Regions from separate parts of the Microlunatus elymi genome, predicted to be linked through region 2. Evidence: predicted binding sites of a transcription regulator. Region 2 holds the regulator's gene; the other holds the start of a gene.
The links. Region 2 encodes HrcA, which represses chaperone genes, less so after heat shock. Its sites were predicted from a motif close to TTGGCACTCGNNNNNNNCGAGTGCCAA; they were not measured.
Positions count from the first base shown of each region.

Region 1: a site for HrcA is predicted at 1,840-1,866, ahead of groES (co-chaperone GroES). Genes of this name have one in related genera too.

Region 1 covers NZ_CP041692.1:1,446,612-1,451,031, forward strand. The annotation lists gene sppA (signal peptide peptidase SppA) at 1-731, opposite strand, end outside; gene FOE78_RS06500 (helix-turn-helix domain-containing protein) at 885-1,775, opposite strand; gene groES (co-chaperone GroES) at 1,990-2,286, shown strand; gene groL (chaperonin GroEL) at 2,314-3,897, shown strand; gene uxaC (glucuronate isomerase) at 4,407-4,420, opposite strand, start outside.
Region 2 covers NZ_CP041692.1:2,186,826-2,191,245, reverse strand. The annotation lists gene FOE78_RS09835 (16S rRNA (uracil(1498)-N(3))-methyltransferase) at 1-542, opposite strand, end outside; gene dnaJ (molecular chaperone DnaJ) at 616-1,797, opposite strand; gene hrcA (heat-inducible transcriptional repressor HrcA) at 1,848-2,900, opposite strand; gene FOE78_RS09820 (MBL fold metallo-hydrolase) at 3,021-3,980, shown strand; gene FOE78_RS09815 (DUF3097 domain-containing protein) at 4,123-4,420, shown strand, end outside.

The DNA of each region.
Region 1 (4,420 bases), 740 kb from region 2:
GGTTCTTCCTGCTCGTCATCGTCACGACCTCCGTACGAGTCGCGTACCGACCGATAGACGTCGTCGCGGTAGCCGAGGTGATCGATCAGATTGCGCTGCAGCGCGTCCTCGGCGGCCAACGGAGCGACCGACATCGCCTCGGCGACCTGTTCGGGGGTGAGCAGGCGAGCCTGTGCGGTCGCGTTGATCACCTGCTCGGTGATCGAGGCGCACATCCGACCGGTCATCTCCCGATTCGGTTCACTGATCTCGGTCGCGGTGTACATCTCGGCGGCGGTCTTGTACTCCTGCCGCTGGCCGATCTGCGGCTCGGCGCCGATCTTGTCCAGAACGCCGCGAATGGTGGCGACCTCCAGCCCGATGCCCTGAAGCCCGAGCGTTCCGCTGGGCTGCATCCAGATCTCGTCGGCCACCGTCGCCAGGTAGTACGGCAGGGTGCCCGGCCCGAGCTCGCCGAAGCTCTCGCTCCAGGCGATCACCTTCTTGCCGGCGTCGCGGAAGGAACGCAGCGCGATCGCCAGTTCGTCGGCCTCTGCCGCCTTGATCATCGGCGTCAGGTGCATGATCAACGCCACCACCTCGTCGTCGCCGGCGGCATGCCGTAGGCCGGAGATGATGTGGGAGAGCCGGGGCGTGTTGCGCGCCCGCAGCGCCGTCAACGGATCCTGCGGAGTGGCGTCCTGCAGGCCGAGGCTGAGGTCGATCTCGAGGACAAGCGGCTTCTTCTCCATCCCCCGAACCTAACCGGGCACGCAACCGCAGGAACGGCCGGTCCGGCTGCCCCGGCCAAACCCGCTCCCGCGCACTTCCGGTCCTCCCGCGCATGTTGGAGCATGCGCGGCAGCGCCGCAGGTGCGCGGGAAGCAGCGAGGAGGGGGAAGGGGTCAGCCGGCGGGGTGTTCGGAGATCAGCGTGCTGAGCCAGCTGGCCGGCGGCAGCCCGATGATCTTGGTGAAGTCGTTGGTCAGATGAGCCTGATCGGCGTAGCCGAACTCGGCGGCCACGTCGGCCAACGCCGTACGCTCCGAGGTCGCGGATGCGGCCAGCTGGATCAGTCGCTCGGCGGCGGCGTGCAACCGGCCGCGGCGCAGCACCCAGCCCGGCGTGAGCCCGAGGTAGTCGGCGAACAGCCGCTGCAGCGTGCGCTCACTGACCCCGAGCTGCCCGGTGACGTCGCGAACTCGCCGGACGTCGGGATCGCTGGTCAGTGCGGCGACGGCTTCCTGCACCAACGACAGCTCCGCCGACGGCCCGGCCAGCCGAGAACCGAACAAGGCTTCGGTGACGGCGATCCGTTCCCGGTCGCGACGGCAGCCGCGCAACTGTTCGGCCAGTTCGGCGGCCAGACCCATCACCGCCTCGGCGGGCTGTCCCTGCCCGGACAGAGCGCCGACCTCGATATCGATCAGCAACCGGGCGACTCCGGGCCGGAGCTTGATGCCGAAGACCCGGTCGTTCCCGGTGAGGGTCCGATTGAAGACGCCGCGGGCAACGCCGGTGATCACCAGTTCGCCGGACTCCAGGGTCAGGTTGACGGTCGGATGCGGCAGCACCCGGGCGGTCACCGCCCGGCCCGGCGGGATCTGCCAGGCCGAGGTCCAGAACCGGTCGATGCACCAGCGCAGCTCATCGCTCGGCTGCGTACGCGTGACCTGATACGGCAGCCGATCGGGCAGGCCGAGGATGCCGCGCGGCGGCGTCGAGTGGCGCGCTGCCTCGTGCCCGTGCGCTCCGGGGGCCGAACTTCGTACCGGATCGGCTGACGAGCTCTTCACCCGGCCAACTATGACGGCCGGCACCGACACCGGTCGACTGCGGTTGGACTGATCCGAGAGGCGTCTGGCACTCACGATGAGCGAGTGCTAATCTCGCGTTAGCACTCTCCCTGTGAGTGTGCCAGTTGTACCCGGACGGGACGGCACCCGCGACGACGCCCCGGCCACACCAACACGATGAACCGACAACTCACATTGTGAAAGGGGTTTGAACGTGGCAGTCACGATCAAGCCGCTCGAGGATCGCATCCTCGTTGAGCCGCTCGAGGCCGAGCAGACCACCGCTTCGGGCCTGGTCATTCCGGACACCGCCAAGGAGAAGCCGCAGGAGGGCAAGGTTCTGGCCATCGGCCCGGGCCGCGTCGACGACAGCGGCAAGCGGATCCCCGTCGACGTCGCCGAGAACGACGTGGTGATCTTCAGCAAGTACGGCGGCACCGAGGTTCGCTACGACAACAAGGACCTGCTGCTGCTGAACGCCCGCGACATCCTCGCTGTCGTCAGCAAGTGAATCGATAAGTAGGAGAAGGGACAGCAAATGCCCAAGATCCTCTCTTTCGATGAGGAAGCACGTCAGGCGTTGGAGCGGGGCGTCGACACCCTGGCCAACACCGTCAAGGTGACGCTCGGCCCGAAGGGCCGCTACGTCGTCATCGACAAGAAGTGGGGCGCCCCGACCATCACCAACGACGGTGTCACCGTCGCCCGTGAGGTCGAGCTCGACGATCCGTACGAGAACCTCGGCGCGCAGTTGGCCAAGGAGGTCGCCACCAAGACCAACGACATCGCCGGTGACGGCACCACCACTGCGACCGTGCTGGCGCAGGCGATGGTGCACGAGGGCCTGAAGGCCGTCGCCGCCGGTGCCAATCCGATCGGCCTCAAGCGGGGCATCGACGCCGCAGTGGAGAAGGTCACTGAGCGGCTGCGTTCCGACGCCCGCGAGGTGCAGACCACCTCCGACATGGCATCGGTCGCCACGGTTTCCTCGCGTGACGAGGAGATCGGCTCGCTGATCGCCGAGGCGTTCGACAAGGTCGGCAAGGACGGTGTGATCACCGTCGACGAGTCGCAGACCTTCGGTACCGAACTCGAGTTCACCGAGGGCATGCAGTTCGACAAGGGCTACATCAGCCAGTACTTCGTCACCGACGCCGATCGCCAGGAAGCGGTGCTGGACGATCCGTACATCCTGATCCACCAGGGCAAGATCAGCTCGATGAACGATCTGCTGCCGCTGCTGGAGAAGGTCATCGGCCAGTCCGGCAAGTTGTTCATCGTGGCCGAGGACGTGGACGGCGAGGCGCTCTCCACCCTGGTGGTGAACAAGATCAAGGGCACCTTCACCTCGGTCGCGGTCAAGGCTCCGGCCTTCGGTGATCGTCGTAAGGCCATGCTCGAGGACATCGCCATCCTGACCGGCGGCACCGTCGTCACCTCCGACGTGGGCCTCAAGCTGGATCAGGTCGGTCTGGACGTTCTGGGCCGGGCTCGCCGGGTCGTCGTCACCAAGGACGACACCACCATCGTCGACGGCGCGGGTAACGCCGAGGACGTGGCCGGTCGGGTCGCCACCCTGAACGCCGAGATCGAGCGGACCGATTCCGACTGGGATCGGGAGAAGCTGCAGGAGCGGGTTGCCAAGCTCGCCGGCGGTGTCTGCGTGATCAAGGTCGGCGCGGCCACCGAGGTCGAACTGAAGGAGAAGAAGCACCGGATCGAGGACGCGGTCTCTGCGACCCGCGCCGCGATCGAGGAGGGCATCGTCGCCGGTGGCGGCGCGGCTCTGGTGCATGCTGCCTCCGCCCTCGACGGCGGCCTCGGCCTGGACAAGGACGAGGAGCTCGGTGTCGGCATCGTGCGCCGGTCCGTTGTCGAGCCGCTGCGCTGGATTGCCGAGAACGGCGGTCAGCAGGGCTACGTGATCACCTCCAAGGTTGCCGAGCTGGGCCCGAACGAGGGCTACAACGCGGCCACCGACAAGTACGGCGACCTGATCGCCGACGGTGTGATCGACCCGGTCAAGGTGACGCGTTCCGCGCTCGCCAACGCCGCCTCGATCGCCTCCCTGCTGCTCACCACCGAGACCCTGGTGGTGGACAAGCCGGAGGACGAGGACTGATCACTGGTTGATCAACAACGAAGGGCCCTTCCCGTACGGGGAGGGCCCTTCGTCGTGCCCGGACGGTGCTCCACGAACACAGCCGCACCCAAAACCGACCGTCGCGCGCGAAATTACGGGTGCGGCGGTCGTTATCGGGTGCGGCTGTGGGTGAGCCGGGCTGTTTCGGGTGCGGCGGTCGCTTTCGGGTGCGGTTGTCCGACCGTGCCGCCGTTTTCCAACCACAGTTGGAATTCGACGGGCCGCGTCGCCTCGGGAGCGTACGTTTCCCAACCGGAGATGAGATACGGCCGGCGGACGTACGCTCGCGCGACGCTCGGTAACCAGGGCCGCGGTCATCGGCCGTCGTCGACTGTTCCTGCAGGCGTTTTGGCGCCGTGGCGACCGTACGGCGCCAGCCCGCGGGTGTCTGGAGCTCGGATCCAGGGACTCAACCAACTTGCGGGACGAAGGTGCAGTTCTCGGCGCGCATTCCTTGCACCTTCGTCACGCAAGTTCTGTCCGGATGATCATTTCGCATACG
Region 2 (4,420 bases):
TTGATCTTCGCCTCCTCGTGCAGGATCAGCGTCAGGTCATGATCGTCGATCATGGTCGCCAGTTGCTTGGTCGACGCGATCGCGGTCACCTGCGGCACCCGCAGCCGGCGGGACTGCTTCGTCGCCTCGCGAACCGTACTTTCCCACTTGGCTTGGGATTTCTGCGCTCGCTCCCCTTGCCAGCGGACGATCGATCGGGACGCCTGCCAGGGGATGATCTTGGTCGCACCGAGCTCGGTGATCATCTCCAGCGCGATGTCGGAACGATCGCCCTTGGCCAGTGCCTGGGCCACGGTGATCTTGATCGGTGGCTCGTCGGCGATCATGGTCTGCTCGACCCGTACGGTGATGCCGGATTTGGTCGCTTCCGTCACCGGACCGCGTACGCCACGGCCGGCACCGTCACTGATCACCACCGACTCACCCGGCCCGATCCGCCGTACCGTCGCGGCGTGACGTCCCTCGGCTCCGTCCAGCCGCACCGACGACCCGACCACCGGTAACGGGTCGTCCAACTCCCCCAGAAACACCGGATCGGTCACCACGCCTCACTCTCTCTCCCGAGTTGTCAGAAGGTAGTTGGGTTATAGCCCAACTACGCGCTGACAAGTCGGCTTACTGGTTGGCGAAGGCGTCGCGGAGGCGGGAGAAGACGCCGCGACCGTGCTTCTGCACCGCGCCCTCGGGGCGGGTCTCCTCGCGCACCTCGGCCAGCTTGCGCAGCAACTCACGCTGTTCGTCGTCCAGCTTGGTCGGCGTCTGCACCAGCAGCGTGACGCCGAGATCGCCGCGGGAGTTCGACCGCAGTTTGGGTACGCCGGCGTCGTCGACGGTGAGCCGGGTCCCGGACTGGGTGCCGGCCGGCACGGTCAGCCGGACCGTCGTCTTGTCCGGATCCGCATCCGGCAGGTCGGCCTCCAGGGTGGGCAGGTCCAGCTCGGTGCCCAGCGCGGCCGCCGTCATCGGCAGCTTGACCACCATCTCCAGGTTGTCGCCGTCCCGCTTGAACAGCTCGTGCGGGTTGACGTGCACCTCGACGTACAGGTCACCGGCCGGGCCGCCGCCGGGGCCGACCTCGCCGTGGCTGGCCAGGTGGATCCGATTGCCGGTGGACACGCCGGCCGGCACCTTGACCGTGATGGTCCGGGTCGAGCGGACCCGGCCGTCGCCGGAGCACTCCACGCAGGGATCGGGGATCACCGAGCCGTAGCCGCCGCAGGTCGGGCAGGCCTGGGTGGTGCGGATGTCGCCGATGAAGGACCGTTGGATGTGGGTCACCTCGCCCTGCCCGCGGCAGGTCGCGCAGGTCACCGGCTCGGCCCCGGTCTCCGATCCCTTGCCGTTGCAGCGGGGGCAGAGCACAGCGGTGTCGACGGTGATCGGCTTGGTCACCCCGAACGCCGCCTCGGCCAGTTCCAGGCTCATCCGGACCAGCGCGTTCTGGCCGCGACGCACCCGGGGACGGGGTCCGCGCGCGGTCTGCTGACCGAACATCGCATCGACCAGGTTGGTGAAGTCGAACCCGCCTGCGGTGCCGAAGCCGCCGCCGCCGTTGAACCCGAAGCCGCCCATCCCGCCGTTGCCGAACGGGTCGCCGCCGCGGTCGTACAGCTCCCGCTTCTGCGGATCGGACAGCACCTCGTAGGCCTGGCTGACTTCCTTGAACTTGGTCGCCGCGTCCGGGTCGTCGGACACGTCCGGGTGCATCTCCCGGGCCTTGCGCCGGTACGCCTTCTTGATCTCGTCGGCGCCGGCGTCGGTCGAGACACCGAGGATCTGGTAGTAGTCAGAGCTCATGAGTGCGTGAACGTTTCCTTGTCGTGGTGTTTCATGACGTGCTGGCCGGGTCAGCTCTGGGTGAGGAATCGGCCGACGTAGCGGGCCACGGCGCGAACCGAGGCCATCGTCGAGGGATAGTCCATCCGCGTCGGTCCGACGATACCCAGCGTTGCCCAGCTGTCGGCCTGACTGCCGTACGCGGTGGAGACGACCGAGGTCGTCTGCAGCCTCTCGTACGGATTCTCCTGACCGATCCGCACCGTGACGATATCGGGATCGGTCACCTCGCCGAGCAGTTTGAGCAGGACCACCTGTTCCTCCAGCGCCTCCAGCACCGGCTTGACGGTGGTCTCGAACTCGTCGGTCAGCCGGGTCAGGTTCTGCACCCCGCCGACCACCACCCGGCTGCTCCGGTCGCTGCCCAGCATCTCCAGCAGCGTCGCCACCGACAGTCGCGCGGTCGCACTGGAGGCGACCGCCTGAGCGGTCGGCGAGACCACGCCGTCGGCCAACTCGGCGTCGGCGAGCACCCCGCTGAGGGTCCGCACCGCCTCGCCGGTGGTCTGCCCCACGACGGCCTCGTTGAGCAACGTACGCAGCAGCGCGAGCTCCTCCTCGTCGACCTCGGCCACCTCGACCAGCCGCTGCTCCACCCGGCCGGTCGAGCTGATCATCACCAGCATCAGCCGCTGGGTGGACAGCGACACCACCTCGACATGCCGGACGGTCGCGTGCGAGAGGGTCGGATACTGCACGATCGCGACCTGCTGGGTGACCTGGGCCAGCAACCGTACGGTGCGGCTCAGCACGTCGTCGAGGTCGAGGGCGCCGGACAGGAACGTCTGGATCGCCCGCCGTTCGGCGGTCGACAGCGGTTTGACCGAGCCGAGCCGGTCGACGAACAGCCGATACCCCTTGTCGGTCGGGATCCGGCCGGCGCTGGTGTGCGGCTGGGTGATGTAGCCCTCTTCCTCCAGCACCGCCATGTCGTTGCGTACGGTGGCGGGCGAGACCCCGAGATCGTGCCGATCGACCAGGGCTTTGGAGCCGACCGGCTCCTGACTGGAAACGTAGTCGGTGACGATCGCCCGGAGGACTTCGAGCTTGCGATCGTCAAGCATGGCCCTCCCCTGGCTCTCGATTGTCGTCGGCCTTCCGTTCCTGCCCCGTTGCCGTCTTACCCCGATGCGATGCCGGGTCTCGATTGGCACTCCCGGTTCGCGAGTGCCAGTCTAATCGGTATGGGTGAAAACGCCGAGAACGCCGCCGCGGATCCGACCGGCGACAGCGGGCGGGTCGGATGGCGACTCGGGGACTGGCAGCAGGTCGCCCACGGGGTCTACCGGTTGGTGGCGGAGCCGGCCTCGGTGAACATCGGCCTGGTGGTCGGCAGTGAGGGTGCGTTGCTGGTCGACACCGGCTCGAGCCCGGCGCAGGGCGCCGAGTTGCGGGGAGCGGTCAGCCGGGTCACCGACCTGCCGCTGGTCGCCGTGGTGGTCACCCATGACCATTTCGACCACTCCTTCGGCCTGGCCGGCCTGGCCGGAGTGCCGAGCATCGGGCACGAGTCGTTGTCGCAGACCCTGCTCACCGAGCAGGGGCCGACCGAGGGCGTCGCGGCGGGCGCCCGCAGTCTGGGCTTCGATCCGGGCGAACTGGTTCTCCCGGAGACGTTGATCGCGGTTGCGGACGTGGTCGGACTGGGCGGAAGCCGGGTGGCGGAGATCGCTCACCTCGGCGACGGGCACTCACGGGGTGATCTGGTGATCACGGTCACCGATCCGGGCGCGGACGGTTTCGGCGGGGTGATCTTCGCCGGGGACCTGATCGAATCCGCACCGGCCGAGTCGCCGGCGCCCTGGTACGGATCGGATTCCTCGCCCGATCAGTGGTCCTGGACGGTGGATCGGCTGCGCGGGCTGGCCGGTTCGCAGACGATCATCGTGCCCGGCCACGGTGACCCGGTCGGGGTCGACTTCGTGATCGAACAACGGGACGCGATCGACGCCGTACGGATGGAGCTCGAACGCCTGGCCGCGGCCGGGGTGTCCGAATCCGACGCGTTGGGCCAGGGCGACTGGCCCTTCCCCGCCGACCACGTCGCCGCCGGCATCGCACCCGGGTACGCGGAGATCCGCGCGGCCGCTGAGCGGCAGTCCGGCGCCGGCGGGCGGCCGACGCTGCCGCTGGCAGGAACCTGATCAGCGAGGTTTTCGTATACGCGTCGGCCCGATCGGGCCGTTTCGGGCGGCTGCGGGCGAACGCGTATACAGAAGTCATCGCTCCTGGCGAACGGCCGTGTCGGCAACGGGTCCGGCGCGAGAAACTTCGTAGAGTGCGGCCGTGACGCGATATTCCGGCGACGTGCTGGCTGCCGGCTGGCAGAAGTCCCACCTGACCAAGAGCGAGGACTGCGTGCTCGAGGCGGGGATGGTGCTCGAGGAGGCCGCCTCAGGATTCTGCGGCGCGGTGGTGCGCTGGGAGAACGGGATCGTGGTGCTGGAGGATCGGCATCTGAAACGACGCAGCTTCCCGATCGGCCCCGGCTTCCTGTTGGAGGGCAAACCGGTCGCGTTGAAGATCCCGCCGCGCGTGCCGTCCCGGCTGGCCGGGCCGAGCGGAGCCGGCGTGTGCGCGCCGC